Fulvivirga ulvae: one gene and its partner. The protein of the gene in region 1 interacts with the protein of each later gene in a pairwise test. Links are inferred from orthologs where the notes say so. Each region holds a gene or a part of one and is shown in the gene's direction. Other genes may lie near its edges.

Region 1 (15,695 bases):
CTATGTTTTTATCATAGGCATCGTTAAACAACTGCACATCAGACTGCACTGCCGTACTGAATGCCGGCTCAATGGGCACAAACATCAAAATAAAATCAAGCCCTTTTACGCCATGCAATTGTTCATACTGCTTGAGATTCAATCCTTTCAGGTGATTTCTGATAGATAATATATGTGCCTTGAGATTTACCTCCCTGTCCGCCTCATCGCCTGCAACATACTTCTCATAGGCAATCAGCGATACTTTAGAGTCGATGATAATATTTTTATCCTCAGGAAGGCGGATGATCACGTCAGGCTGGAATCTTCTTCCTTCCTCGTTGGTAAATGATTCCTGTACGAGATATTCACGGCCTTTTTCGAGGCCAGATTTTTCAAGAATGCTTTCCAGAATAAATTCTCCCCAGTTACCCTGGCTTTTGGTATCTCCTTTCAGTGCCCTGGTCAGGTTTTCCGCCTCACGGGTCATTTGTTGGTTCAGTTCGCGAAGGCCTTTAAGCTGCTCACGAAGTGCTGTACTTTGCTCAAGGCTTTCCTTACTGTTCAGTTCTACTTTTTTCTCAAACTCCGTTATTTTTTCTCTTAAGGGGTTAAGCAGCTCTCCCAGGTTTATCTTGTTCTGATCGGTGAATTTTTTACTCTTTTCCTCAAATATTTCATTGGCAAGATTTTTAAACTCCAGGGAAAACTTCTCTTGAAGCTTTTCCAGCTCCTGCTTCTGATCGCGTAACTTCTCCTGCAGATTGCGGTAATCTGCTTCCGTTGATGAAAGCTTATTGTTCAAATCAAGCACAATGCCCCGCTCCGATAAAAGCTCCTTTTTAAGGGTATCAGTTTCGCGCTGAAGGTTAGCTACCCTCTCCTTTTCTACCTGTAGGGCAGCTTCTGAGTCTTTTGCTTCGCTCGCAAACTTAAATTTTGCAATCATCCAGACCCCAACTCCACCTATAACTATACCGCTTATTAACCAAATTATCTCCATACAAGACCAAAGATAATCAATTAGTAAAAGCATGGAATACATATCCCTTACATAATTAAGTAGTACCCTTCTGCAATAGAAAAAGCCCACCGACATTACGCCAGGTGGGCTTTTATAAATACAGTTTATATCCTATTCGCTAAAACTTAGCTCTTTCCAGGTTACCCGCTTCATCAAAAAGTTTAACAGCATGCTCCAGTATCTCATTGGTATGATTATATATCGGATAAAACCCTTCATTATTCCATATCTGCCTGGCAATCTGCGCTTTTACATGAAGTTTAAACAAATCCTTCGATTTTTCAAGATCTTTATAATTTGGTTTTACACCATTGGCTTTCCCCGCTTCTACCAGATCATTAAGCATTTGGCCAGTTACATTAAAATTATTATAGAATTCTTTGTAATCCATAGCATTCAACCTGACTTTATTCTTCGCCACATAGTTGAAAGTATATTCCTGTACTGAATTACTGGTAAAAAGTTTGTTCAAATAAGTTGAAGTAAGGCTTGTATCCAACGGCACAAAATAATCGGGCATAATGCCTCCTCCTCCATAAACTGTCCTGCCATGTGCAGTCTGATATTTCAATGAATCCGTGAACTTGATGCTATCAGCACTAAAAAACTCTCCGTGCTCGTAACGATCTACAATATCATGAGCGTATTCGTCTTTATCTTCATAGGGCTTCTGAATTGACCGTCCACTTGGAGTATAATAGCGAGATATCGTCAATCGCAGTTCCGAGCCATCATTTAGTTCCATAGGAGCTTGCACCAACCCCTTTCCAAAAGTTCTTCTTCCCACCACCAGGGCCCTGTCGTTATCCTGCAAAGCACCGGTAACAATTTCGGAGGCAGAAGCGCTGCCTTCATTGACCAGTACGATGAGTTCACCTTCTTCAAATTCTCCCTTTCGACTGGCATTAGCCTTGCTGTTGAACCGCTCCTGCTTACCTTTGGTATAAACAATAAGCTTGCTATCGGACAAAAATTCATCAACCATATTAATGGCATGGTTCATATACCCCCCAGGGTTTCCTTGCAGGTCTAATACCAGCTTTTTCATCCCTTGTTTTTTCAGCTTTCTGAGAGATGTTAAAAATTCCTCATATGTTGTTGCCGAAAACCGGCTCACTTTAATGTAACCAATCTCATCATCAATCATATAGCTGGCATCAACAGAATACTGAGGTATTTTATCTCTGATTATCGTAAATTCTATTGGCCCCTTCTTCCCCTTTCTTTTAACAGTAATAGTTACCTCCGTTCCTTTAGGACCCTTCAGGTGCTCCTGAACATCTCGATTAGTAAAGCCAACGCCTGCAACATCTTCTCCGTCTATCTTAATGATCTTGTCACCAGACATTACACCTACGGCCTCGCTGGGTCCCCCGCTCAATGGTGATACAACTACGATAGTGTCTTTAAATATATTAAACTCAACCCCGATACCCTCAAAGTTACCTTGCAGATCCTCATTAGCTCTGATCCTGTCCTCAGCTGAGATGTAAGTACTGTGAGGATCCAGTTTAGTAAGCATATTTTCAATGGCTTCTTCCACCAGTTCATCAGTATCTACCTGATCTACGTAGTTTCGATCGATCATAGATAGTACCTCCTTAAACTTCTGCATGCTGGAGTTAATGTCATTCTGCACTGGAGAGGAATCGGTGAATGTAGCCCCAATAAGAATTCCTGCGGCCATCCCTATGAATAAAATAATTGGAAGCCTGATCTGGTACTTTGAGTTATTATATTGATTCATTGATTCACTGCTTTACGATTTTCTATAGAACTAAAACAAAGAAAAATAAATTTCCTGAATTTAAATATATAGGATATTAACGGGACACAAACAATAATTGTTGACATACAGTACTTAACCTTATGACTTATGTCATGTTATTTAATAAATTACTTTAGGTTTCGTATATTTACATTGCAGTTTTTCACTCTATTTAGACAGCCTTAGCCTTGAATAACAAAAAGATTATAGAGATTGTAGACGATAATTATGTACATGCCTCTGTACTGTTCTATTTCGGTATAGAGTTTTACGACTATTCTCAAAAAACTCTTGAACAGGCATGCAGGGAAAGAGGATTAAACGTAAATGCTGTAATACAAAAACTGGAGTCTGTTTACCATTGCGTCGAGGAAAATCTCTCCTTAAGGGAATATCCTGTAGAACTTATAATAGAGTATCTGAAGCACACTCATTATATCTTCATTAAGCAAAAGCTGCCTTACATAGCCCGCATAATTGACAACTTCCATGCCGGCCATCCTGATTATGATTTTATTGAAAAGGATTTGAAGTTTGTTTTCCCACTTTTCGTTGAGGATTTCATTCATCATATTTACCAGGAGGAAGACACCCTTTTTTCGTATATCTCTGCTCTATACAAATTCACTAAAAACAACTGCAACATTTCGCAGGTCTTTTATCTTATGGAGAAGCATTCACTTCAGAGGTATGCGGTAGAGCACAGCGAGCATGATGATGAAATGAAAGGTATACGCCGGATCACCAATGACTACGCCTACGATAAGCAAACGCCATTGCATGTCAGGATTATCTATGAAGAACTAAAAGATCTTGAACGGAGCCTTGTCACACACGCCAAGATTGAAAATGACATCTTATTTCCAAAAGCACTTATGCTGGAAAAAGAGGTGAAAGCACGTTTCAGGGAAACCATCAGGTTTAACTAGTGGGTAGGATCTTAGGTATAGATTATGGCCTGAAGAGGACTGGTATCGCCACTACTGACCCTATGAAGATCATTGCCTCTCCACTTACAACAGTTCCCACAAAGGAAATTTTTGATTTTTTAACAGATTACTGCTCGAAAGAGCCTGTGGAGAGGTTTGTAATAGGCATGCCCAAAAACCTCCGGAATGAAGACACTCATGCCACAGCAGCTGTTACAAAATTTATAAATAAGCTTAAGAAGCTCTTCCCTGATGTGGGCATTAATGAGGTGGATGAACGATTTACAAGCAAAATTGCATTCTCTGCAATGGTGGAGGGCGGCATGAAGAAAAAGGACAGAAGAAATAAAGCCAACATCGATAAAGTAAGCGCAGCTGTGATTTTGCAATCCTATCTGGATTGCAACCCCTCTTTTTGAAAAAATATATTAATTTTGAATGAATTATAAGGAAACTTGAACAGTAGATGATATATCCTATAGTAGTATACGGAGATCCCGTGCTAAAGAAGAAAGCAAGGGACATAGAGAAAGGTGAGATAGATGTCAAACAGCTCAGTGAAGATATGTTTGAGACCATGGAAGCTGCAAGTGGTATTGGAATAGCAGCCCCCCAAATTGGAAAAAGTCTGAGGATATTTGTAGTGGACGGACGTCCTATTGAGGATGAAGATATGGAGGACTTTAAAAAAGTATTTATTAATCCGCAAATACTGGAAGAGACCGGGGACGAATGGGCTTTTGAAGAGGGGTGCCTTAGTATACCAAACATCAGAGAAGATGTATTCAGAAATGAAAGGCTCACCATACGCTACTTTGATGAAAACTGGGAGGAACATGAGGAGACGTATGATGGTATGAAAGCCCGTATCATTCAGCATGAATATGACCATATAGAAGGAATCTTGTTTACGGATCATCTTTCACCTCTAAAGAAGCGTATGCTAAAAGGAAAACTCCAGAACATAACTAAAGGAAAGATGAAAGTGGACTACAGGGTAATACTCCCTGCAAAAAAATAATATGCCAAAATTTAAATCTAAACTTCCGGATGTTGGCACGTCAATTTTTTCAGTAATGTCTAAAATGGCACAGGAGCATAGTGCCATAAACCTTTCGCAGGGCTTCCCTGACTTTGAAGTGTCAGGAGACCTGATCAGGCTTGTTAACAAATACATGTCAAACGGCTTCAATCAATATGCTCCTATGCCCGGTATTCCGGCCCTGAGGGAGCAAATAGCTTCCATGCTTAAATACCGCTTTAATTACCTTGCCGATCCCGAAACTGAAATCACAATCACTTCTGGAGCTACTGAGGCCCTTTTCAATACCATTACAGCACTGGTTGCTCCTGATGATGAGGTCATTCTTTTTGACCCGGCTTATGACAGTTACGATCCTGTCATCAGGTTATGCGGAGGTGTGCCTGTCCATCTTACACTTAAACAACCTGATTTCTCCATTAACTGGGATGAGGTGGAGAAAAATGTTACAGCCCGCACAAGAATGATCATGATCAACACCCCCCATAACCCTACAGGATCGGTATTAACAGGTGAAGACATGAGGCGGCTCGATAAAATAGCCATGAAACACCCTGATCTGCTCATTTTGAGCGATGAAGTTTACGAGCATATCATATTTGATAACTTCACCCATGCAAGTGTACTCCGGTACCCTGCCCTTGCAGACCAGAGTATCGCTGTTTTTTCTTTTGGAAAAACATTCCATGCCACCGGTTGGAAGGTAGGTTATGTTGTTGCTCCGGCCGGTATAATGGCTGAAATCAGAAAACTCCATCAGTTCGTAACATTCAGCGTCAACACGGCAGTCCAGCTGGCGATTGCCGAATTTCTCAAAACAGAGAGCAATTACACCCAACTTCCTGCTTTTTACCAGCAAAAAAGAGATCTGTTCCTCAATCAAATAAAAGACTCCGGATTTACGGCTATACCTTGTCATGGGACCTACTTTCAGTCACTCTCTTATAAAAACCTTTCTGATCGCCCTGACACAGAAATGGCCGAATATCTGACAAAAACACACAGTATAGCGTCTATACCCATTTCAGCGTTCTACAAAAACCGCAGGGATGACAAATTATTAAGATTTTGTTTCGCCAAAAGCGAAGAGACCATTGAAAAAGCAGCCAGGATCTTATGCAGAATTTAAAAGTAACACTTATACAATCTCCACTCTACTGGCAAGACCCCGATGCCAACCTGGCCATGTTTGAAGAAAAGATCTGGCAGATCAATGAGGCCACAGACCTTATCATATTGCCAGAGATGTTTAGCACCGGGTTTTCTATGCAGGCTGAGAAGCTTGCCGAGCCTATGAACTTCAGGGTGTTTAAATGGATGAAGCAAATGGCTGAACAAACCAAAGCCGTAATCTGCGGCAGTTTTATAGCCAAAGAGGATAACAAATACTATAACCGCCTCATATGGATGAAGCCTGATGGGCAATATAGCAGCTATGACAAAAGGCATCTATTCCGAATGGCTAATGAGCACGAGCATTATTCGGCGGGCAAAAAAAAACTAATCGAAACTTTGAAAGGATGGCTCATTTGCCCCCTAATCTGCTATGACCTCCGTTTCCCGGTTTGGAGCAGAAATGTACCTGAAGGAGCAACCGGCCAGACAAGCTATGATTTGGCCATCTATATAGCAAACTGGCCTGCCCCCAGGGTTAACGCCTGGGATATACTTCTAAAAGCCCGATCAGTGGAAAATCTATGTTATACTATAGGGGTGAACCGCATCGGCACTGATGGCAATCATGTGGATTACAATGGCCATTCAGCTATCATAACACCAAAGGGTGAAAATCTATATGAGGCCGAAGACAGGGAAGAAATTCGAACCTTCTCACTGGACCCTGCAGAGGTCACTGGCCTGAGAGAAAAATTTCCGGCGTACATGGATGCTGATAAATTTACGATCCATCATTAAAAAAGTCTGCCAACTTTTGTTGTTGCGACCGATCACTACTGGTTAACCTGTCCTTGAAGCGTATCATGATTTTATCCATAACTGCATGACTGCCCCGGTAATCAATAACAGCAGATGACTTCCTCATGGCCGTGTTTAATATTTTCAAAACACCGCCCGGCTCAGGGCCCTGTTCAGCTTCTATTTGAATAAAGATCTTGTCGGCCATTTCCATAGCTCTTATGGCAGTTTGGATTGTCGTATTATCTGAATAGTTGTCTACATCAAACAAGGATACATGGGGTAGCCAGCTCCTTACCTTGTCGATAGTGTCATTTTTGAAATTAAACTGATCCTTAATGATCCTTATGTGAAGATATAAATGCACAATTAGTTAATAACTACGAACCTTTGATGGATGTAATCGCCATCACCAACCGTCAAAATAACAATGTATATTCCTGGATGAAGCCCCGTAACCGGAATAGATTTTACAGTATTTGCGGGCAGATGAAAGCTGTTAGCCACTTGCTGCCCCAGTATTGAAATAACAGTAGCTGTACCTGAAATTTTAGAACTAACGTTGATAGATTGTGTATTGGTTCGAATTACAGGATTTGGAAATATATCCAGGTCAAAACGGTTAGTATATCCCGCCAGAGCATCTGAGTTCCTCAAAATGTGTAATCCACCTTGTCCGGTACCTATGATCAGGCTTGGTTTGTCCTCGTTAAAAAGGTTAGCCACAGCGGGATACAATTTACCTCCTAGGTTAAATACGGATGGTTTCTCATGGGGTGACCACACAATTTCTGTTACGCCTTCCTCCGGCTGATCAATATGCTCCAGAAAGTTATCGTAAATAGTAAGGCTACCACGTTTATCCCCTGCAACCATATCCGGATTACCATCACTATTAAGATCCGCTACGGCAACGCATAGATCCAGTCTGGAAGTGCTGAAATCAAAGCCGTAAAACGTGTCGTCTTCCTGATTAAATTGAGGTGCATTCCTTTCTCCTGAATTTTTGTAATATTCTAATTTGCCGGTGCTCTTTCCCACAAGGATATCTACCAAACCATCCCTGCTGATATCATATACTTCAAAATTTTCATCAAATCCTATATTAGGGAATAAAATGTGCGCCTCTTCTTCAAAGTTAAATTTATCATCTCCCTGGTTAAGAAGGTAATAAATATTTGTGGAGAAGTTATAAAGCTCCGTGCCGCTAAACACAAGATCAACCCGATTGTCTCCGTTGATATCACGAAGTTTTGGTTTTAAATTAAATATATTGTACAGCGAAAAAAGCAGGTAATCTTCACTTTTCAATTCGAATGCGGGCTCATTGGCGGACCCGGTATTTTCGTAAAGAAACAAGGTGGAATTAAAACCCGGCGCACTCTGATTGGTATAGCTTGCAAGGATCATATCAAGATCTCCGTCCCCATCATAGTCTCCGAATGCGGGCGATGCATTTTCTCCAAGATCAATGGTTTGGTGTTGGAGAAAATTGCGTCTCAGCAGGTCAAATTGAGGATTGCTATCGGAGCCCCCATTGCTATAGAGCCAACTGGAAGACTGGAAATTTACAGAATTAGAAACATTGCTGGCAACATTCGGAGATACCAGCATATCTCTAACCCCATCAAAGTCAACATCCTCGTAATAGGCCACCGGAAAAAATAACATTGATGCGGGGTTACTGCCATTTGGAAAACTGGAATTTGCGGAATTAAAAGAAGGCGATTCATTTGTTCCTTCATTTTCCATATAAAAGAGATTGGCACAAGTCTCTTCCGATATTAGCATATCATAATCTTGGTCATTATCATTGTCAAATAATAATATCGACTTACCTCCCTGATGCTCTTCCCTGCCACCCGAATTGGCACAATCACTTCCATTAAAGGCAAATTCTCCACATTGACACTCCTGTAAGCCACCCCAGACCTGGGTTATGCGCTCAAATTGAAGGGAGTCGCAGTTTCCGTCTCTTTCAATACTTAGATTCTTGTGATATTCAACAGTTGAAGAGCCACTTGCCCTAAACATCAAAATATCAAGATCCGAGTCTCCATCCAGATCAATAATTGCAGGTATGTCAGAAGAGTTCATCTGCATATTAATGTTTGAGGTAAAACCCCTAGTCTTTAAAAAATACTGTTCATTTCCTGTATTATCTTTCCCTGTAACATAAGGGCTCCAGGCAAGTGTCCCGCTTTGCGAGGTTTCATTAATGAATATCCGAATACCAAATGTATGACTGGTAAAAATGTCTTTTTTGCCATCGCAATTGAAATCCCTCAACAGCATCCAGTTTTTCACTTCTTCAGGGAAATAGAAAGCGTACTCGGGCGCATAGGAGTAGGTTTTGTCCACATTAAGAAAGGGGTATATTTTATGGGCACTTCTCTCAAATACTACCAAATCCTCATTTCCGTCTCCGTCCAGATCCATTGTGCTGTATTGCATACTGTTAAGTCCACCTGTCCAGGGCAGATTTAATATTTCATCACCTTCCTTTACAGATACCGATTGATCTAATGTATAAACAAATTGGGCATAGATAGATGCAGGTATGTAAAAGGTGAGCAAAAAAATGCAAAGAAATTTCATAGGACATGATTTTGAACATGTAACTTAACGGAGAATCGCTTCTACGGGTTCGTACATATAGAGTTTTTCCCTGAATGTACAATTACCCGGTTGCAAATACGGCAATATTTTTTCTATTAACACTACTCTTGTTTATGACACACGCTATATTAGCACTTATAAGATGATACTCATGATCGAAACCATTTATAACCACTTTTTAGCAACCAGAAAGGTAAGCACTGATACCCGAAAAATTGAAGACGGATCTATTTTCTTTGCATTGAAAGGGCCTAATTTCAATGCTAATGAGTTCGCTGAAGAAGCATTGGAAAAAGGTGCCTCGATGGTTGTAATTGACGAGGAAAAATACAAAAACGATGAACGGATCATATTAGTTGAAAATGTACTTGAAACACTTCAAAATTTAGCCCGCCACCATAGAGACCGGCTAAATATCCCTGTTATTGGCCTGACCGGATCAAACGGGAAAACCACTACAAAAGAGTTGATCAATGCCGTTATAAGCAAATCATATCGTGTATTAGCCACAAAAGGCAACCTTAATAATCACATAGGTGTCCCGCTCACATTGCTTTCGATCACTGAACAGCATGAGGTTGCTATCATTGAAATGGGGGCAAATCATATTGGGGAAATACAGCAACTATGTAGTATTGCCAAACCAACACATGGCCTTATTACCAACATTGGCAAAGCCCATCTTGAAGGGTTTGGAGGTTATGAAGGTGTAATCCGTGCAAAAAGCGAATTATATCATTATCTGATTAAAACTTCGGGGGTGGTTTGGATCAATTCAAAAAACGACGTGTTGAGCAATATGGCCAAACGCTTCCTCAATCCATTATTCTATCCTCAAAAGGGTGATTATTATCACTGTGAATTTATAGATGCTTCACCTTTTGTAGAGCTTAAAGCTGAAAACCGGGAAATCATAAAAACCAATATTATTGGGAAGTACAACTTCGAGAATATTGCAGCTGCTCTCTGTATAGGAAAATATTTTAATGTCCCTGAAAAAGAAGCAAATCAGTCCATAACAGAATATGTGCCACAGAATAACAGGTCACAAATTGTTAAGAAAGGAAATAATACAATTATCCTTGATGCCTATAATGCCAATCCCAGCTCCATGGCTTCCGCCCTCGAAAACCTGGCTCAGATGAAGGCTGAACATAAAGTAGCTATACTCGGAGATATGAAAGAATTAGGTCCTGAAAGCATTGCCGAACACGAAAAGCTAGGTGCCGATCTTTCAGGCAAACATCTTTCCGATGTTTATCTCTGTGGGGATCTTATCCAATCAGCCCAAAAACATGTGCCTCACGCTAAATATTTTAAAAATAAAGCTGACCTGATAGAGGCCCTAAAAACTCACCGCTTCGATCAGCATGTCATTTTAATTAAAGCTTCCAGAAGCCTTGGTTTAGAAGAGGTAGTTGAATTTATTCAATAGTACTTATTATACCACAACCGGTTTAAAGTACATTCAGAAGCTGTTCTTTAATCTTCTCTAGTTCTTCCTTCATAGATACTACATGTTTCTGAATATCAGCATCATTAGCTTTTGAACCAATGGTATTGATTTCTCTTCCTATTTCCTGGGATATAAAGCCCAGTTTCTTGCCTAATGAGTTTTTATCAGAAAGCACCTCATTGAAATGATTCAGGTGGCTGGCCAGCCTCACTTTCTCTTCCGTTATATCAAGCTTTTCGATATAATAGATGATTTCCTGCTCAAGCCGGTTTTTATCGAGGCCTTCTTCATCTACAAATTTTGTAAGGTTCCCTTTAATCCGCTCTCTGATTTTCTCTACTCGTTTAGGATCCAGCACTTTAACTTCTTCCAGACTTTTGCTTATTGAGTTGATGTAGCCTGAGAATTTTTGCTGAAGTTCGGCTCCTTCTTTTTTCCTGAAAACGTCACAGCTATCAAGTGCCTGTTCTACCAGGGCTCTCAAGCTTAACCACTCCTGTTCGTCGACCTCTTCATTTTGATCTGTGATCATTACATCAGGTGCACTTAGGGCCAGCTTAAACAAGTCCTGGTCAGAAGCTATTACTCTATCTGCAAGTCTCTTTAGCTTGCTGTAATATTGCACAAACAGGTCTTCATTATATCGCTGTTTAAGCTCTGTTTCTTTTTCATTGACATAATCAATGCTTAACGAAACTTTACCCCGTTGCAATTTATCTGAAACCAGATTTCTTAACTCAATCTCTTTTTCAGAAAAAGCCCTGGGTAACCGAAAGTTAAGGTCAAGATATTTAGAATTAAGTGTTTTTACTTCGATGTTAATGGTTACCTCATCAGTTGAAAGATGGGATGAACCATAGCCTGTCATGGATTTTAGCATATATGGCTATATGAGTTTTTAAATAAAGATGAACAAAAATAGCTGACTTAGAAGTCGTATCCTAATGTCAGGTGGGCTCGTGGACTGCCAATGTCATAGTTATCAACAGGCCAGGCAACATCCAGTTTAATATAGTAGCCTAAAATTATTGTTCTAAAGCCCGCTCCATAGCTGTAGATCCAGGGGCTTCTGTAGTTTTTCAACTCAATGATAAAATTACTTTTTTCACGTGCTGCAGGGTCTTCCGGGATAACTTTTGTACTGATAGAATTGTCTTCTCTAAATGGAGATTTTCCTGTCCAGGCCGAGCCAATGTCAAAAAACCCAATAAACTGCAGGTTTCTAAAAAAATTAGAGGTAATAGGTCCACTACTCAATGCTCTGATCAGCGGAACCCGTAGTTCTGCATTGAAGAGCAAGGTATTCCTTCCATACAAGGCTCCATAATCAAAACCCCTCAAATTGGTAGCATACTCAATAAACAGGAGATCGCTGTTATCTTTTTCAGCATTCGGTTTCAACGGATTGTTAGTACCTTCGGTGTTCTCATCAAAAAACATCCAATTATCCATGCCCCCTAATAAATATTGTTTAGGTGATTTGCCAAAGAAAGATCCATAATACAACCTGCCTGCGAGTACAATTTCTTTATATATCTTCTGATAGTGCCTAAAGTCGGCCGAAAGATTGGTAAAGCTCTTATTCTGATCAGTCAACCCCTCATAATGCTTCAGTCTTACTTTAGCACGACTGCCTTCTATCAGATTCATGCCGTTGATGATGGAGTTGTCAAAAACCAACTCAACGGTGGCACCCCCATACTGCTCTGAAGATGAGGGACTAAACATCGGTGTAGGAGTACTGCCAACCAATGTGGGTTCGAGGTTTTCGAATCTTGTGACTGCATAAAAGGGTTTCAGCGCTATGCGTGTTTTAGGATTAAAAGGATAGGCAGCACCAAGCTCAAAAGCATTCTTACTATATTTATGCAGCATCTCGGAATCTCTGAAGATCACTTCCCTGTCATACCTGACACTATAGTCGACACGATTCTTTAAATATTGATATTCGGCAAAAATATCTCCGCTACGCAAATCTACCGTAGCCATTATTCCTCCGGAAAACTTATGATTTTCAAGCATGTCATTCATCTCTGTTTCCATCAGTATGCCAAACCCCCTCAAAGGATCAATAACCAGCGAAGTCACTAAATGATCTGTGCTGAACCGGGTATCATAAGGAAAAGGACCACTAATTTTATTTCCCTTTCGCAGCTTTCTATATTGGGCAAGGAACGAATCTTTCTGTTCCTCTTTCAAGATATCTGTATCGAAAGTGTAATTATCCGTATTGATGACTTCTTCCTGCTCTTTTTGCTCCTCAACGTCAAACTGATAATTATCTGTATCTATGAATCCTGCTTCTGTTATAACTGTATCCTGCTTCTGTTCTTCTTTCTCTTCACGGGCCTCGGCCAATCTCTGTTCTACAATTTCCTTGACCGTAAGTGCCTCCTTCTTTTCCTGGTTTCTCTTTAGCCTGAACGCTTTTGCTTGTAAGACCTGCTGCCGGGTAGTTAATGGTGTGAATATCTGTTGATCATAATTGAATTCGGGATAGTAATATATGTAATCCTTGCCATGACTATCCATTACAAAGGCAAGTTTTGAACTTCCGAAATCAATATCATAGTTTTCTATACTTGAAGAAAAATTAGTCACCTGGGTATAAATTCCGGTCGACAGGTTATATGAAAAAAGATTGGTAATACCTTTTTGATCACTGAGATAAAATAACCGCGATGAACTCAAAGCCAGGGGTTTCACATCTCGACTTATTGTATTGGTCACTCTGTGAAGTACATTTTCCGTAGTATCAAGGTTATAAAAGAAAAGATTGAAGTTATCCCCTACTGTCTCAAAATCTTTGGTTCTGGTGTTTAATGTATCTGATACCCTGTTAGAGCTGAAAACTACTGTATTCGAATTTGGGACAAAAGAAGGGTCAAGATCATCATAGACATCATCAGTCAGCCTTTTGACCCTGTCACGGCGAGTGCTCAACAGGTACAGATCATTCTTCCCATCCACAACCCCACTAATGATCATCAGACGTCCATTATCTGAGAAATCCATGCTTCTGACCTGCTCGAACTTGTCAAGCCGACGGGGAAGCTTACTGTTAGTAACTGCATCATACAAAGTGAAATAAAGTTGTCCTTTTTTCACAAATACTATCCCCAGCGTATTCTCATCAACCCAGTCTATCAGGGGTATGTTATGATCTATTTCCTGATTGATAACCTTATCTCCGGCTGAAAGTACGTCCTTTTCACGACCTGTTGCCAGGTCCCTGATATAAACATGGTATCTTCCCTTATAATTATAGGTATAGGAAAGGCGAGTACCATCCGGATTGAGTTTTACATAAGAGTAAACAATGTCTTTTCTATTTTTTTTAATGATCCGGTTCTCTTTTTTAGGCTCAACGTAATTTTCATTTACCTGCCTGTCAATGTCAGTATAAAAATTCTGCCATTCATACATTACCTGGTCAAAGCTTACACCTAAGGTTATTGCTATGCTTTTCTCTTCATTGCGAATTATCCGGGTATAGTTGAGGATATTTGAAATGTTGCTTTTGCCATACTTTTCAGCAATGAAATTCCATAAAGATTGTCCTGCCAACGCAGCCTCATTTCCAGTAAGTTTACCAAACTTCCGGGGATGCCTGGTGTTTACCAGTTCTCTGGCGTAGTCATCCATTTCAATGCTCCAGCCTTTTGATACGTATAATGACGCACCATTGATAAACCATTCGGGCAGGTTCAGCAATACAGAGCTCTGAAACATATCCTTCAGGCTGCCTCCAAACATCATCTCATTGACCATTAAAGAAGATACTTTGTATAGCAATTCCTCCTTCAATGCATCAATATTACCCGGATTAGCTATTTCTATGTGTGACTTTACAAACTGGGTCTCGCCTCCGGCACTTACTGCGTGGTCGTTTATGCCAATATTGCTTTGCTGCAGGTCGGAGATAGAATTATATAAAAACAATTTGGTTTTTGAGTAGGGAGGGTATCCAATAATATCAGTAACACGCTCAAACTCCTCTTCCAGGTATTCTGTTACCTCTTTGGCTATTTTGTCTCCACCTTTGTAGAAGTAAACATCAAAATTATCAGAGCTCAGGTACCGCCAGTCAAATTGTTCGTATTGAACGCGGTTTCTCCCAAATTTTTCCATAGCACTTTGGCCCATGGATACATGAGAAAGTATGGAGATAGCAATTATTGTGAGTAGAAAATTCTTAATACTTTTCATTTAATTTTCAAGAGAATCGTAATATAACGAAAAATAGCGATTTATATTGACCTCGGCATAGAGATCTTCTCCATATTCCAGGAACCTCATAAAATGCCTAGAAAAATACGGTGCTAAAGATACACCCTTAGTTCCTAACCCATTAAATACTCCAATAGTTTCATATTCCGGATGTAGACCTATAAAAGGCCTCCGGTCTTTTGTCGCCGGCCTTATTCCTGCAACTTGTTCCTCCAGATTATATTCCACCTTTGCCAATTCGTTCAATCGACGCTCGATCTCATTTCTGGCTTTTACAGTTGGTACAAGCGTAGAATCATTATTATCATAGTTTGAACCTACCCGAAAAAGGCCGTTTTCTAAGGGTACTACGAAAACTCCCCGGTTAAGGATGTTTTTTAATCTAAAATCTGCTGTAATTCGTAATATTTCTCCCTTAACCGGACTAAAGGGTAACCATTGAAAGTATCCCTGCTCAGCACTATTTAGCCCATCACAAAAAATTACTCTCTTCGCTCTGATTCCCTGATATAACACAAATTCCTTCTCCAAAATAAGTTGGCCGATATCAAACCTGGAAGCATCAAGCAGTTCATGTTTTTTTAAATAGTCTCTGTAAGCTTCCAAGAATACAGGTAAGTCAAGGTAACCTGACTGTAAGAGTTCAAGGCCTCCAAACGGATCATTTGCAAACGAATACAGCGACTTGCAATAGATCTCCTTAATGAAAGGGATATACTCAGGACTGGAGCTTT
Region 2 (15,505 bases), 810 kb from region 1 along the record:
TCGTGTACTTGTATGTTCTACTTTAAAGCCAAAATGTGAGCCGGTAGTAAATTCTTTGTCAACCGCTGTACCAATCATCACATAGGCAAATCCGCCCGACGGATCGGCTTCAAGTTCCCACTTCCCTGAAGTATCTCTGGTGACTCTTATATTCACCATATAACCTGAAGCAATTGAAGGGTTTGGGTCAGCGATCAGCGGGGTGGAGGAGCCGATTTTAAACAGATCAATGCCATCGTCATTTCCTGACTCTCCAAGGCGAATAAAATAGCCGTCAGCGGTGGAGCTCAAATCACTGTTATCGCAAAAGAGATAAATTTCCGTATTATTGGAGCCACTTGGGGAAGCATCATATCTGGCTGTAAACTGCCAAACTACCTTTTGTTGATGCATATCGGGCAGATTGCTATTGCTAATCCATATTGTTGAAGAAGCCGCCGGGCCCTTGCTTTGTAATTCGCCATTTTGGACCTGAAAGTCAGCCCCGTCACCTGATTTATTTGAACTATTCCATACCGGATCTGCAATAAAATCGCCATCAGTAAAGTCATCAGTAAACTGCGACTGGCATGGAAACTTGACCAAAAAGAGAAAAAGAACTACTAAACAGAGCTTATAATAATCTAACAAGGCAATTAATTCATATTAACAATAGCTGTAAAAAACAAAAATAGTATTTTTGAGTACATATTTATGTTAACATGAAACTGGTATGGGATCTATTTACTGATGAATGTGTAATCATATCATTTTCAGCCAATTAAATTATTATTAAAATGAAACTAGCTATTGTAGGAGCAACAGGCCTAGTGGGACAGGAAGTTCTGCAGGTAATCGAAGAAAGAAATTTTGAATTTGATCAGCTGTTTTTGGTAGCATCTGCCAAATCGGTTGGTAAAACTCAAACCTTCAAGGGTAAATCCTACAAGATTATTGGCATGGAGGATGCCATTGCTAGTAAACCGGATATTGCCATATTTTCTGCAGGAGGAAGTACTTCACTGGAGTGGGCTCCTAAATTTGCTGAAATAGGGTGTATCGTAGTCGATAACTCATCAGCATGGAGGATGAGCCCTGACCACAAACTTATTGTGCCGGAAATTAATGCTGAGGTGTTGAGAATAGATGACAGGATCATCGCAAACCCTAACTGTTCAACCATACAAATGGTTATGGCTTTGGCGCCATTGCACAAGAAATATGGTGTAAAAAGACTGGTTATATCAACTTATCAGTCAGTTACAGGTACCGGTAAAGCTGCCGTTGACCAGCTCATGAATGAGCGGAATGGCGTGGAAGGGGAGAAGGTCTATCCTCATAAAATTGATATGAACGTACTGCCTCACATTGACGTTTTTCTGGATAACGGATACACTAAGGAGGAGATGAAAATGGTTAATGAAACAAGGAAAATACTTGGTGATGACAGCATTGCTATTACCGCAACCGCTGTACGTTTGCCTGTAATGGGTGGCCATTCTGAATCGATAAACGTTGAATTCCATAACGAATTTGACCTGGAAGAGGTTAAAGAGCTTCTGAATCATGCTCCTGGGGTTGTGCTTCAGGACGATGTGAAAAATGCTGTTTATCCCATGCCTCTTAATGCCCATCGTAAGGATGAAGTGTTTGTAGGAAGACTTAGAAGGGATGAGTCGCAACCAAATGCATTAAACATGTGGGTGGTAGCTGATAATCTGCGGAAAGGTGCCGCTACCAATGCTGTTCAAATAGCAGAATTTCTTGCGGCGAACAACCTTGTTTATTAAATAAAGGAATAATTTTATCAGATGCCGTTCCCGCATTGCGGGAATGGCATTTTTGCTTCTACACTGTACGTTTTTAATGAAGGAACTGCTCAAGCCGGAAATACAGCGATTCATCAAGGCCCATGAAAATGATGACCCGGTGACTCTTATTTTCAGGCATAGGGATATCCATGGTGTATCAATAAAGGTAATTGCTACCCAAATTACGGCCCGGAAAAAGGCGAAGACGAAGCTGCCGGAATGGTATGCCTCTCAGGGTGTGATGTTCCCTCCAACGATCTCCATGGAGCAGTGTTCATCAGAGGCTACCGCTAAATATAAGGCATCTATAGTTAGTGGCAAATCGCTCATTGATCTCACAGGAGGTGCGGGGGTTGACACCTACTATTTGAGTAAGAGCTTTGAGAAAGTCACTTATGTAGAGCAAAATGAAGAGCTTGCCGCAATCACATCTGATAACCTGTGTTCCCTTGGCGCCACAAACATTATCTGTAAAAATGATAAGGCAGAGAGTTTTTTGAAACACACACCTAAGGTTGATGTGGTTTATCTCGATCCCGCCAGAAGGGATGAAAATGCGCAAAGGGTATTCAGGTTTGATGATTGCGAGCCTGATGTAACTACAATTTTGCCAGACCTGTTGTCCAGGGCAGACACCATCCTGATAAAAGCCTCTCCGATGCTGGATATTGAGAGCTCTGTCAGAGACCTGAAATTTGTGCACGAAATCCATATTATTTCCGTGGAGAACGAATGTAAGGAGGTGCTGTACCTACTGCGTCAGTCTGAAGGAGATAACCCCTTAATCCATACAATCAATATCCGGAAAGTAGGGGAAAGGCAAAGTTTCAGTTTCCAAAAATCAGCAGAAATAAGCGCACAGGCGGAGTATGGACTTCCTGATAAGTTTCTTTACGAGCCTAACAGTTCAATTCTTAAAGCAGGCGCATTTAAGAGTATTGCCGGGGTATATAATATAAAAAAGCTGCATGCCCATACACACCTCTACACCAGTAATGCTGAAGTGACAGATTTCCCGGGTCGCAGGTTTCGTATAATAGATGTAGTTCCTTATAATAAAAAGGCGGTTTCGAGTTATTTATCAGGCAAAAAAGCTAATGTCTCTGCCAGAAATTTCCCTGATGAAGTGCATGCCATCAAAAAGAAACTTGGCTTAAAAGACGGTGGCGACATATATCTTTTTGCCTTTACGGATAAAGAAGAAAATAAAAGAATAGCTATTACCGAAAAGCCTTAGGAGAAGTATTCCATCAAGAGGTATAATATAAAAAATAAGGTGCCTGAGATACCATACAGCTTAATTACCTTTTTCCTATTCTGGGTATCCTCCCACCAAAGCATTACCCAGGGTTTATAGAGACCAATGGATAAAAAAATAAAGCTCATTATGGCTAAAACAAAAAAAAGACTGGTAAGCAACTTCATCTACGCTCCGTTTCATTGACAACCCCGAATGACGGGGCAAAAACAAAACGAAAGTACGACGCTTATACAGTAATTACAAGAGTAGGAATTGCCCGTATTTTTTTAAATTTAAAAACTGCGGAACATTTTCTCTATGCAAAAGTCTGTAAGAAAAGTTCCGCAGCACGCAATGTTAATTGAAGTCCTTATTGTCCTCAAGGGTTTTGATATATCCTTCCAGAAAGACTTTGCTAGTTTCAGGAGCCCTTGCAAGTGCTTCTCTTTCAAATTTCAGTGCTTTCTCATATTCACCAAGGGCAGAATAGCCCCGGGCCAATCCATGAGGAGCGAGCCAGTGGTCTTTCCATTTCTTGCTGGCCCTCTTAAATACTTCAAGTGCCTCTGTATCTTTATCCTGCCCAATTAACTGACGTCCGTAAGTATAATAATCCGCCACGGCAGCATTAGGATCTTCCAGAGCTTCGTTCATTATTTTTGCAGCCTCATCATGCTTTCCCATTGCAGTCAGAACCATTGATTTCGTCTGCAATGTCCTGAAATTCCTCTCACTAAAAAATTGACCTTCAATGGCGGTATTAGCCCAGTTTAATGCTTCATCGAGATGGATCTTATTTTGAACGAGGTATGCTACCGCTGCTGTCCAGTTAGTAATTGCAAAACCCTGGCTTGAATGAAGTTCATTTTTTAAATTTTGATAGACCAGCTCAGGGGTATCGAACTCCGCCTTAAACGGTATTCTTTTTTTCTCCCAGTCCAGGGCTATCACTGCATAGCTCTCGGTGACCTCCACAAAATTATAGGTAAGCAAGGGGGTGCTTTCATGGTCTTCCCATTTTACATTTACCCTTAGCGCATCATCCTTCTCATCATAAAAATAGCTTCCCCAAACTTTTGAATTCTTTGAAAAAATGATGGTTACCGTACCATCTTCTGCAATAGCCATATGCAGCCCGTACTTACCTGCTTTAAGGTCCTTTCCTTCTATTTTAAGGTCATGGCTAAACTCGATGGTTGTATTTTCGTTGGCACCTGCACGCCAGGGAGCTGCCTGGGAAGTGCCAAAGCCCAGATTGTTAAAGCCATAAGGCACCAATGTGCCCCATACCTTCCCTGTACGGTCTTCGCCCTGAGGACTGACTACATTAGGTCTTGAATAATTGATCGTGACACTGGATATACCTACCTGCTGCGTTACCTCAGCGGCCGGACTAACCTGCGGGAGAGTGACGCCCTGGCCCATGGTGGTACTGTGTAATAAGCAGATGCTTAACAGCATCATAAGAAATGGTAAAGTTTTTGATCTCATGGTTAATTAATTAAGAGGTAAAAAGATTGATTAAGTAGGTTCTGACGATCAATCCGGTTATACGGACTACAGCCCGGGAAGATTTCCAAATTATTTAACTGCGATCATAAGTTGGATAAAAGGCTATTTTCAGACAGGAAGGGGAAATAAAAAAGGGCAACTAATTGCCCTTTTGAAAACACTTTAATCTTTTTTAAACCTTATCAGGTAGGTCTTATTTTCCTCCCCTTCTACTATCCGCCTGATGTTTTTATTATGTGTCCAGACTATAACAATGAACAGGAAGAAACCAAATATCACCAATAGTGGCTCATTGGTCTTAAATCTTGGCACCAGTAAAAGCAGGGCCGGAAAAGATAAGGCTCCAATGATTGAAGAAAGTGATACATACTTGGAGATGATCAGGGTGACAAGAAAAACAACTATACATAATAGGGCAACTTCATAATGAATAGCTATCATCATACCCAGTAATGTGGCTACACCTTTACCCCCCTTGAAGTTAATAAATACCGAAAAGACATGACCGATAACAGCCACCACACCTAGTATTAACTTAAATGTTACCAGGTTTTGCTCTTCTATAAAATCCAAATTGAGCAATATTCTTGCAAGTGAGGTAGCTGCCATACCTTTAATGATATCACCAAGCATAACTATTGTACCGGCTCTTTTTCCTAAAACCCTAAAGGTATTTGTAGCACCAGGATTTCCGCTACCATGTTCTCTTACATCTATTCCATGTACAGATTTACCGAACCAAACGGCAGTGGGTATTGAACCAAGCAGGTATGCTAAAATTAATGCTATTCCTATTGCAGCTATTTCCATATTTTTTAATTAGGTCAAAAAAAGGAAGCAAGCGCATAACTCCTTCCTAACACAGTTAGTTTCAAATATAAAGAATTTTTTTCAGGTGAGGGAATTATCAAAACCCATCATCGTCATCCTCAAATCCATCATCTTCCTCAGTACCGCCAAAACCATCATCAGGAGTCTCGTCTACAACTTCCTCTACCTCTGAATCCAAGTCGTAAAATTCATCTATTCCATAATATTCTAACCGGAATCTGTTGATAAAGTTCAGTGTTTCGGCTTTATCTGCAGGAGCGAAGATGAGATCGCCGATTTTTGCCTTAGAGCCATTGCTCTTTTTACTGATGACATCGTTGTAGTTTTCATTGGATGAATAAGTCAGAAGTCTGTCGTCTTCCAGGCTAAAGAAGAACCAAGATGCAGGCGAAACCTTGATAAAAACGTTGAATATTGTTCCTCCGGCTTCATTCTTCTTTATTTCCATAAATCCATCAAAGGCACCATTAACATCAATTCTCTGGATATTGGACATACCCAGTTTACCTTCGCTGTAAAAAGCTTTATGGTCCGATGACCATTTAAGGTCAACATTAGTAAATACCAATGGCACCGCAGTCTCTTTAGCAAAGCCCCCCAAAGGAACATACTCCTGCAATGACAGTTTTTCATATTCTCTCGCCGGCCTCTCGCCTATAATCTCTGCCAGCTTATATATCAATTGGGTTTGATCACCAAGGCCTTCCGGCGCACCCAGGTTTTTAACCACATCAACAATATCCCTGGCCATTATATCAAATGCCTGTGAAGGTACCGTTGAAAGATTAATGGCAAGCAGGCTATTGAGATTGTACTCATTCCTGTCAAGGTTGCCATGTCCGAGCACAGCCGCATTTATTGAGACATCTTTGGTAGGTCTCATAAAATTAACGGGACCTTCAAAACGAATATCTTTGGTGTCCTGGTTGTAACGATAAATTTTGCCTGATAGCTTCTTCCCCGTCATCTTCAAAGTGTCTTCTATGGCATATTCATTGCTATTCTTGTCGAAATACAATATTCCTGACGGCACAAAGAAGTCCTCGTCATCGGGAGAGTATTTCTCATTTATAAAAGTGCTGTAAAGGCTATTGTCACCAGACGAAAAGTACAGACCTGCTTCCAGCCTTCTGCCTTCTTCAGTAACAGAGTTGTCAAAGTTTATCATCACATCACGCTGGTCACCGGAGCTGGAGTGTTGTATCCAGGTATTAAAACCTGGTTCATGCAGATCAAGTTTTATGTAACCGTCAAGCTGCATCGCCGGTTTATGTGCGTAAAGGATCATATCACCTTTGTAAAACATACCCGGAGAGATCAGAATGTTTTGCGTTTCACTCACAGAACCATTGGCTACAGTATGTTGCTCGAACACCTCTTTTCTCCTTGAACTGGCTACCTGCATGGTTTCCAGATGAAAATTCTCCATCTTGATAGGAACGGTGTCATTCAGAGAGTTAACAAATTGATAGGTTGCATAGCCTGTAAATTCATTTCTGGATTTAATGTCAATTACACCTTCCGTAAGCCTGTGATACTCATTCAGGGTATCCAGAATAATAGTCGTGTTTGTGAGTCTGCCTATTTTAGAATTCTCCAAAATGAGTACTTCATTGTTTTCCGGAGTAATTTTGGCATCCGCAACCACAATATAAGGTATCCCGCTAACCTTGAGCTCCAAAGTGTTAATATCATAAACAGCTTCTGTTGCATTAAACCTAAGGGAATCAAGATCCTCACGGGTGGTATAGAAGTAAGAGCTTTCCAAAGGAACATCATCAGGTTTTTTCATGGTGATCTTCTCTTCATTCAGGTCCCATCTGGCCTGAGTAATTGAGGTTTTAAACTGCGCATATGGAAACTCCAATGCCGCCTGACCTTCTACCTCCGGGCTAATATCAGCGTAGTTTTCGTCAAGGTTGAACCGCAAATAGACATCATCTCCGGCAAGGGCAGGCTTATCAGGGTTGTCTGATTTCAGTTCAAAATCCGCATGCCTGGCAGAAAAGCGATCATGCTCAAAGGTAATCCTCTCAGATATTGACTCAGAACCACGGGTAAGGAGGGTACCGGAGCCATATACACCATGATTGGACACTATTGCAGTACCATCAAGAGACGCCGTTTCGTTATAAAACTGGAAAGGTTCGTCGAGGTTGCTTATATACATGCTGTCTTTCTTTGGCAACCACTTCATATCATAATTCTTTACAGACGCCTGCGGAAAGAGCACTCCGTTGTATTCCTGCTCACGGATCTCTACATAATCTCCCTTGGTAACTACTGAGTCCGGATAGAATACAAAATCCTCTGATACCAGGGAAGTGGTTAAGAAATCAATTCTACCATTACCCCTAAGCCCGTGCTTGTTTAGATTTAGCTGGTTGTAAAACTTTCCTTCACCTTCATATAATGTATACCCTTCAGCAGGCACTGCATGCGTGAAACCCATTGAGTAGTCGCGTTGTACCCGCAATTTCTCTTCAAAAGTCGGGAACATACCACTGGATACGAAAGACCCTTCAAATCCAATGGAGGCAGGATCTGAGCCGCCCAAACTATCAATGCCAAAAGGTGGTACCAGAAAGTACATAGACCTGTCGTATACTCCTGAGAGTACCTCCTTTCTATCAAAATATACAACTGCGCCTTTGCCAGAATCGAACTTCGGATAATTAGGAAGACTCTCCTTACCTGATTTATTGCCCGGTTTATTTATAAAGAGCGTTCCTGACGATGCCTGTAGGTTATTGGCAACACCGCCGTCGGTTGAGGAGTCTGATGACACAAGCGCGTTATCGACTTTACGCCTGCCAGACCTGCCCCGGCTGTTTTCATCCTTTACGTAGAACTGGATGGAATCAATTTCATTGAGATAAATAAGAAAGCTGTCATACTTAAAAGTAAAATCACGCCCTATGTATTCGAAATTACCTGCACTTATCTTACCGTTAAATTTGAAGTCCCTGTCACGCATTAGTACTATTTCACTACTATCGGGCTTGATCACCACATTCAACGAATCACTAATCTTAAAACCATCCACACCCCGGATCTTAAACGTACGTTCTTCAAAGTTTAATGTTGAGTTTGGCCTGTGATGAATCACTGAACTAATAACTATGTTGTCAAAATCTTTTTTCCCAAATTTTGAATCGAATAAATGCGTGCCTTTCTCCTTAACAGTGATCAGACCTTTGTTGGTATCATAGCCAACAAGTCCTTTTTGTGCAAGATGCAACATAGCCCCCTTAAGTACTTTTACATCTTTTTTGAAGTGTCGTGCAAGCTGGTCAACATAAAACTGCTCCTCATTATTCTTCCTGGAATAAGACACTACCAACGCCAAAGGGTTAAACGGATATATTTTGTCGCCCAAACCCCGATAATCTTCAACATTATAATGATCTGATGACTCAAAGTGCGCAGGAACAATCCGTCTTCCTTCAAGTATTGAGGCATCAAGTGTGGCAGAATCAAGGTGCCATCTAATAATATCCGCCGTAAAATCCACATTAAAATATGTAGTTGTATAAGGTGTATTGCGGAAACCTCCCTTATCTTTTTGTAGTACCAGGTATTTTTTATTGAAATCATACTTAACCCTTACCGCGGGATGGTATATGGAATCATTCCCCTGGTATATCACAATCGACGCTCTGTCTGCAGTAACGGTGGAGTCGGAAAATTCAAATATTTTAGCTTTTGCTTTAAATTTTTTTGATGCTTTGTCGTGGACTTCGATTTTAGAAAGCTCTCCCAGTACGGAGGAGCTATATATCTTTCTGCCATTTAAAGAAAAACCCCCATTATAAATCAGGTCTTTCCCAATATTGCTAACCTTTATATTGCTGTAGTATGACATGAACCTCGGGTATCTGGCATCGGTGGTTGTATCATGTCTTACACTTTTATATTCAAAAACACCTTCAACAGGATCGGGCAGTTTTCCTTTATATGTAAGTTTTGCCGCCTCGGCCTGTAGTGCAGGTTTATTCACATCAAAGCTATATGTGCTTAGCTGGCAGAAAACCGAATCAGCACCCAGACCTGTCATTGACCAGTCAAATTTGCCTCCATCGCCGACAAACTTGTTCTTCAGTATAAGAAATGATCCTTTAGTATTTTCCAAAAAAACAGAATCGTAAGGTGTTGAGAAATTTAAGGTAGCCTTTTCAAAATTGATCACGGGACCGCTGATCGCCGGCAGGGCAGGCCCACCTCTTATGGCCTCCACCATTTGCTGGTCTTCCGTTAATTCATCTTCAGGGTCAGGTCCTTCATCCCAGTCATCATCATTCCATTCCGTATCCCAGTCGTCATCTGCAGGCTCTTCATCCCACTCGTCAAAATACTCGTCATCCGCAGCTGCATCATCCACTTCGTCTACTACAGGCTCCTCTTCCACCTCGATCGGTGAGGGGTCTTCCACATACTCCAGGTTATATTCATCGTTGCTGACAAATAAACGGTTTGACCGGGCATGGAAAAGCGCACGGTGCTCAAAAAAAGACTTGGTTACTTGCAGGTATTGCAGCAGCTCGGCAGATGTATGATTAGCAATTACTTTTTCGGTGACATTGAGGTAGCTGATCATCTTCTGCGCATTGACCCCCTCGGTATTTACTGCATGTGCAATAGCCTCAAAATAGGCTGAATAGATCGTTTTATTTCCTCTTCTGTTGTTCATCAGTGACGCAACCTGCGCTATCACCTTATCCTGCTGATCCCTGGCAAGCCGCACCCACGCCATTTGAAATTCGTCACTGATGCCCAAAACCTGACGGGCTCTTTCGTCATTGAGCATCACTCTTACCGTATCCTTTGGGACAGCAGGTCCGGAGTTGCTTTGCGAGAAAGCATTAAAGCTCAACATGCAGAGCAGAAAAAATAAGTATCTAAAAGTTTGCCACATGATCAATCCCCTGAAATTCCTAAATTATTGTGAATAAACCAATTGATGATGATTACTTGTAAACACAATCGCTAACGAAAAAATTAAATGGAAGGTACTTTTTCTATTACGTTTTCTCAAAAACCAACGATGACCAGTAGTTTCGGCTCGACCTGCCCAATAATTGAAGGCCATACCTTGCAGCCTCATCCTGTAAGTCCTGATCATCCGAATCGTAGAACCCGCTAAGCATAAGTACACCCTTTTCAGGCAAATATGCCTGGTAGTGTTTTATCTCATCAAGTAGTACGTTTTTATTGATGTTGGCTAAAATGATATCAAAATGCCCTTCCAGATGTAGCGATTCAATGGTTCCTCCAAAAACACTGACATTATTGCATTGGTTCAATTCTACATTTTCAGGGGCATTTTCTATGCTCCATGAGTCAATGTCGTAAGCTATTACTTCTTTTGCCCCAAGCTTGGAAGCCATAATAGCAAGTATTGCAGTACCACAGCCGGCATCAAGTACCCGTTTGCCTCTGTGGTCGTGCTCCATCTGGTTCTTTAACATCAGATAAGTAGTGGCATGATGACCGGTGCCAAATGACATTTTGGGAGTGATGATGATCTCGTATGGATATTTCTCCTCTATCTTGTGAAATGTGGCGCGAACGAGACATCTATCTTCAACAATGATAGGATCATAGTTTCTCTCCCAATCTTCGTTCCAGTTCTTCCTCTCTACCTCCTCAATGGTATACGATAATGGTGTAAGTTTAGCATACTTCGCAACCAGATCCTTCACATCCTGCCCGGAAAATTTCTCAATTTCAATATAGCCCTCAACACCATCTTCTGTTTCCATCATGGAGTTGTAGCCAAGCTCGCCAAGCTCGGCTATTATGATTTCGGAAAAATCTTCACTACATGAAAATTTAACCCCTATAAACTCTGCCGGAAGTTTCTCTGCCATCATTAAAATGACTTTACAATATCGGTAAAATCCCTTGATTTTAAAGAAGCTCCGCCAATCAGGCCTCCATCCACATCTTTACAGGCAAACAGCTCCTTTGCATTATCCGGCTTGCAGCTTCCTCCATAGAGTATAGACATGTTTTCAGAAATTTCCCCGCCGTATCGCTCGGCTATAAACTCACGTATGGTCGCATGCATTTCCTGGGCCTGATCCGATGAAGCAGTTTTTCCCGTTCCTATTGCCCAGATAGGTTCATACGCTATTACTATTTTGGAAAATTTATCGTCGTGCAGATGAAACAGGCTATCTCCGATTTGATTACAAACGTACTCCTTGAAAAGGCCGTTTTCCCGGATCTCCAAGGACTCTCCACAACAAAAGATGGGAGTAAGATTATTTTCCAGGGCCAGGTCCACTTTTTTGGCAAGCTGTTTATGACTTTCGTTGAAGTACTCTCTTCTTTCACTGTGTCCAACTATAACATACTGCGCACCAACAGAGGCCAGCATACTGGCAGAAACTTCTCCGGTGAATGCACCCTGGGCATTATCATTACAATTTTGAGCACCCAGGTGGAGTTTATCTACACCAGATATCAATTTCTTTACCTGAGTTAAGTGAATAAAAGGGGGAGCTAAAATAATATGTACATCTCCTCTTACCTCATCGGCTACCATATTCACGATCTCAGAAGTAAGCTTCAACCCCTCATCGAGGCTATTATTCATTTTCCAGTTTCCGGCTACAATTTTTTTTCTCATAGTTAGTGTACAGTTTTTTGTGGACACACAAATATAGTATTTAAAATGTCTTTTAACTGATCCTGCTCCAGTTAACGGCTGTTTTGCGCATAGACTCGATCTGGCTCCGGATATTCCGGTTATCAGGATGGGATAGTTCCGGGTCAGCATCCAGCAGAGCAATAGCCGCCCCTCTGGCTGCCTGCAATATTTTGCCATCCTTTCCCAGGTCAGCTATCAGCAAATCAAGCACCCCGCTTTGTTGTGTGCCTGTCAGATCTCCGGGACCGCGCAATTGCAGGTCAGTATCTGCTATTTCGAATCCATTATTGGTTCTCACCATGGTCTCAAGCCGCACTTTGGCCTCTTTACTGAGTTTATAATTGCTAATAAGTATGCAGTAAGACTGGTCGGCACCACGCCCTACTCTTCCGCGAAGCTGGTGCAATTGTGCTAGACCAAACCGCTCGGCATTTTCTATGACCATAACTGATGCGTTAGGCACATTTACACCTACTTCTATTACCGTGGTAGCCACCATGATCTTAGTTTCTGCCTTTACAAACCTTTGCATTTCATAGTCCTTGGCATCGGGTTTCATTTTACCATGTACTATGCTTACAGGAATATCCGGAAAAGATCTGCAAATGCTTTCGTAGCCATCCATAAGATGCTTGAGGTCCAGTTTTTCTGACTCTTCAATTAATGGGTAAACGATATATACCTGTCTCCCTTCTGCAATTTGCTCTTTGATAAAGCCATTTACTTTCAGCCGGTTTGCATCGTACCGATGAACTGTTTTTATTGGCTTTCTTCCTGCCGGCAGCTGGTCAATCACTGAAATATCCAGATCTCCATACAAAGTCATGGCAAGTGTGCGCGGAATAGGGGTGGCGGTCATCACCAGCACATGCGGATAAACATCACGGTTCTTCTGCCATAGTTTGGATCGCTGGGCTACCCCAAAGCGGTGCTGTTCATCAACCACAGCCAATCCCAGGTTTTTAAATTGTACAATATCCTCAAGCAGGGCATGTGTACCCACAATAATATTCAGGTCTCCCGATTTAAGGTATTCGTGTATGATTTTCCGCTCACTCTTTCTGGTAGAACCCGTGAGTAAGGCAATGGTAATACCCATGCGATCGGCATATTCCTTCAGGCCCTGGTAGTGTTGCGCTGCCAATATTTCAGTGGGGGCCATCATTACTCCCTGAGCCCCTGAGCCTACCACCAATAACATGCAGATGAAGGCCACTATGGTTTTCCCACTGCCCACATCACCCTGAAGCAGCCGGTTCATTTGTCGCCCCGACTTCATGTCATGGTAAATTTCCTTTATTACCCGTTTCTGCGCATCTGTCAGGTCAAACGGCAGGTGTTCTTTATAAAATCTGGTCAGAAGCTCGGTATCATGAAAAACCTGACCTTTAAACTTGTCAACTCTTGCAAGTTTCAGCTTTAACAGGCGCAATTGTACATAAAACAGCTCTTCAAACTTTAACCTGAAGCTGGCCTTTTGCAACAGTTCATTGTTCTGGGGAAAGTGGATATTGAACAAGGCCTCTTTCTTTGAAAGCAACCTGTAGTCTATCAGTAGCTGCTGTGGCAAGGTCTCCCTAATCCTGTGCTCGGCAAGCTGAAGCAGCGTTCTTTGAAGCTTTGAAATAGCTTTGCTGTCCAGATATTTCTTCTTAAGCTTTTCAGTGGCAGGGTATACAGGATGCAAATAACTGGAATCCTCATTTTGATGTGTGAGCACTTCAAATTCGGGATGAGCAATATTAAGTTTGCTTCCAAATGCCGTGGGTTTTCCAAAAACCATGTATTCAACACCGGGTTGGAGCTTTTGTAGTACCCATTGCACTCCTTTGAACCAAACAAGCTCAATTTCGCCTGTTTCATCACGTAAAAATGCTTTCAGCCTTCGCTTGCGTGGTGGGCCTGCCGCCTCTATATTACGCACCCTCCCTTTGATCTGAACATAAGGCATAGTGCCATTCAACTCATTGATCGGGTAAAATTTAGTGCGGTCTTCGTACCGGAACGGGTAGTGCTGAAGCAGGTCCCCATAAGTGAATATATTGAGTTCTTTATTAAGTAGTGCCGCTTTTTGCGGGCCGACTCCTTTGAGGAATTCTATCTTTGTATCAAAGAATCCTTGCATACCCGCAAACTAACCAAAAAAATTCTTTAACTGCTTAATTTCTGCTGCTCCCCTTCAGGTCGTTCCATTTAAGGGTATTCATCATATGAACAATATCCACTTTCACATATTCAATAGCTGGTTGCAAAGAGTCATTCTGTACCTGTGTATTGAAGTAAAGTGCGCCTCGCAGGAAATTTTGCGTAGAATCTGTCGAAATAAATTGAAACTGGCTGGGCACTTCGCCTTCCAGTTCAGCATAAACCACCGTTTTGCCTGATGGCGTTTTTGATATAGCCTCATCAATGGCCGAAGCTTTGATCTGGTGCTTGGCGGTGAGGAAATAGGCATCATCAAAATATTCCTTCAGCGAGTCCAGACTATTGACGGTCTTATAAGTTATGTGTATGTCCGCTTTAAATTGCGGATAATAGATCTCAACCCAATACTTGTCTGAAATCCAGGAGGAGTCCTTAAGCAGCCGGGCATGTTTTGAGTATTCAAAGTGATAGGGCAGGGTATCAGGCAGTGGCTGATAGGCATGCTCGGGAAGGATAAAGCGATTATACCCTTTAGGCTTCGGTGCATAATCAGACTCACAACCCCATAAAACTAAAACTATGAAAAAAGCCAACCACAGTTTAGTTATAATCTCCTGTATCTTCATCATTTTCGTTTATAAAGACCCGCACCTTTTTAATACGCTTATTATCCACAGCTACCACAGTGAAAACGTACCTCTCAAAATACACTTTTTCTCCGGCAGAAGGAAGCTTTGTATTAATTTCCAGCAGCAGGCCTCCAAGCGATTCACTCTCCCCCTTTACTTTTTCAAAAGTATTCGGGTTCACCTCCAGTATCTTGCAGAAATCATTGAGCGTGGTCCTGCCTTCGAAAAGGTAAGTATACTTATCAAGTTTGCTATATGCAATATCTTCATCATCAAACTCGTCATTTATTTCACCCACTATCTCCTCGATGACATCCTCCAGGGTGATCAGACCGGAGGTACCTCCGTATTCATCAACAACAATGGCCATATGCACCCGCTTCTCCTGAAAGTCCTTTAATAGTGCATCAATCTTTTTGTTTTCAGGAACAAAGAAGCCCTGCCTGAGCAGCTTACACCAGTCAAAAGACTCATCCTGATCAACATGTGGAAGCAAATCCTTGATATAAAGTACTCCTTCGATATTATCTATAGTGTCAGAATAAACCGGGATACGGGAAAATCCTGACTTATTAATCTTATCCATCAGGTCATGGAAATCCATCTCTATGTCAAACGCCGTAATGTCCATCCTTGATTTCATTACCTGTTTAACCGTGAGTGTACCGAAGTTAACTATACCTTTCAGAATATCCTTTTCTTC

What was found.
Region 2: the proteins of def (region 1) and LVD17_RS10005 interact in binary tests that used the Escherichia coli proteins (3 or more experiments, as listed by UniProt). The link is inferred for Fulvivirga ulvae from one-to-one orthologs.

What each region holds. Positions count from the first base shown.
Region 1 is NZ_CP089981.1:1,606,207-1,621,901, forward strand. What follows is about bases 2,982-5,943. They hold def (peptide deformylase), read left to right. Parts: upstream 2,982-4,166; coding sequence 4,167-4,721; downstream 4,722-5,943. Other genes in these bases: LVD17_RS06800 (hemerythrin domain-containing protein), read left to right, coding at 2,982-3,700; ruvX (Holliday junction resolvase RuvX), read left to right, coding at 3,700-4,119; LVD17_RS06815 (methionine aminotransferase), read left to right, coding at 4,723-5,871; LVD17_RS06820 (amidohydrolase), read left to right, coding at 5,859-5,943. In the rest of the region: LVD17_RS06790 (DNA recombination protein RmuC), read right to left, coding at 1-982; LVD17_RS06795 (S41 family peptidase), read right to left, coding at 1,122-2,750; more of LVD17_RS06800, read left to right, coding at 2,960-2,981; more of LVD17_RS06820, read left to right, coding at 5,944-6,656; LVD17_RS06825 (hypothetical protein), read right to left, coding at 6,640-7,023; LVD17_RS06830 (T9SS type A sorting domain-containing protein), read right to left, coding at 7,026-9,254; LVD17_RS06835 (UDP-N-acetylmuramoyl-tripeptide--D-alanyl-D-alanine ligase), read left to right, coding at 9,427-10,710; LVD17_RS06840 (YicC/YloC family endoribonuclease), read right to left, coding at 10,733-11,611; LVD17_RS06845 (translocation protein TolB), read right to left, coding at 11,659-14,940; LVD17_RS06850 (NAD(P)/FAD-dependent oxidoreductase), read right to left, coding at 14,941-15,695. UniProt on the Escherichia coli protein: Removes the formyl group from the N-terminal Met of newly synthesized proteins. Requires at least a dipeptide for an efficient rate of reaction. N-terminal L-methionine is a prerequisite for activity but the enzyme has broad specificity at other positions.
Region 2 is NZ_CP089981.1:2,407,080-2,422,584, reverse strand. The notes cover bases 1-2,772. They hold LVD17_RS10005 (aspartate-semialdehyde dehydrogenase), read left to right. Parts: upstream 1-776; coding sequence 777-1,769; downstream 1,770-2,772. Other genes in these bases: LVD17_RS10000 (class I SAM-dependent methyltransferase), read left to right, coding at 1,846-2,772; LVD17_RS10010 (lamin tail domain-containing protein), read right to left, coding at 1-585. In the rest of the region: more of LVD17_RS10000, read left to right, coding at 2,773-3,027; LVD17_RS09995 (DUF2911 domain-containing protein), read right to left, coding at 3,388-4,521; glycerol-3-phosphate 1-O-acyltransferase PlsY, read right to left, coding at 4,705-5,352; LVD17_RS09985 (hypothetical protein), read right to left, coding at 5,450-10,249; prmA (50S ribosomal protein L11 methyltransferase), read right to left, coding at 10,395-11,246; tpiA (triose-phosphate isomerase), read right to left, coding at 11,246-12,007; ATP-dependent DNA helicase RecG, read right to left, coding at 12,060-14,153; gliding motility lipoprotein GldD, read right to left, coding at 14,188-14,799; gliding motility-associated protein GldE, read right to left, coding at 14,774-15,505.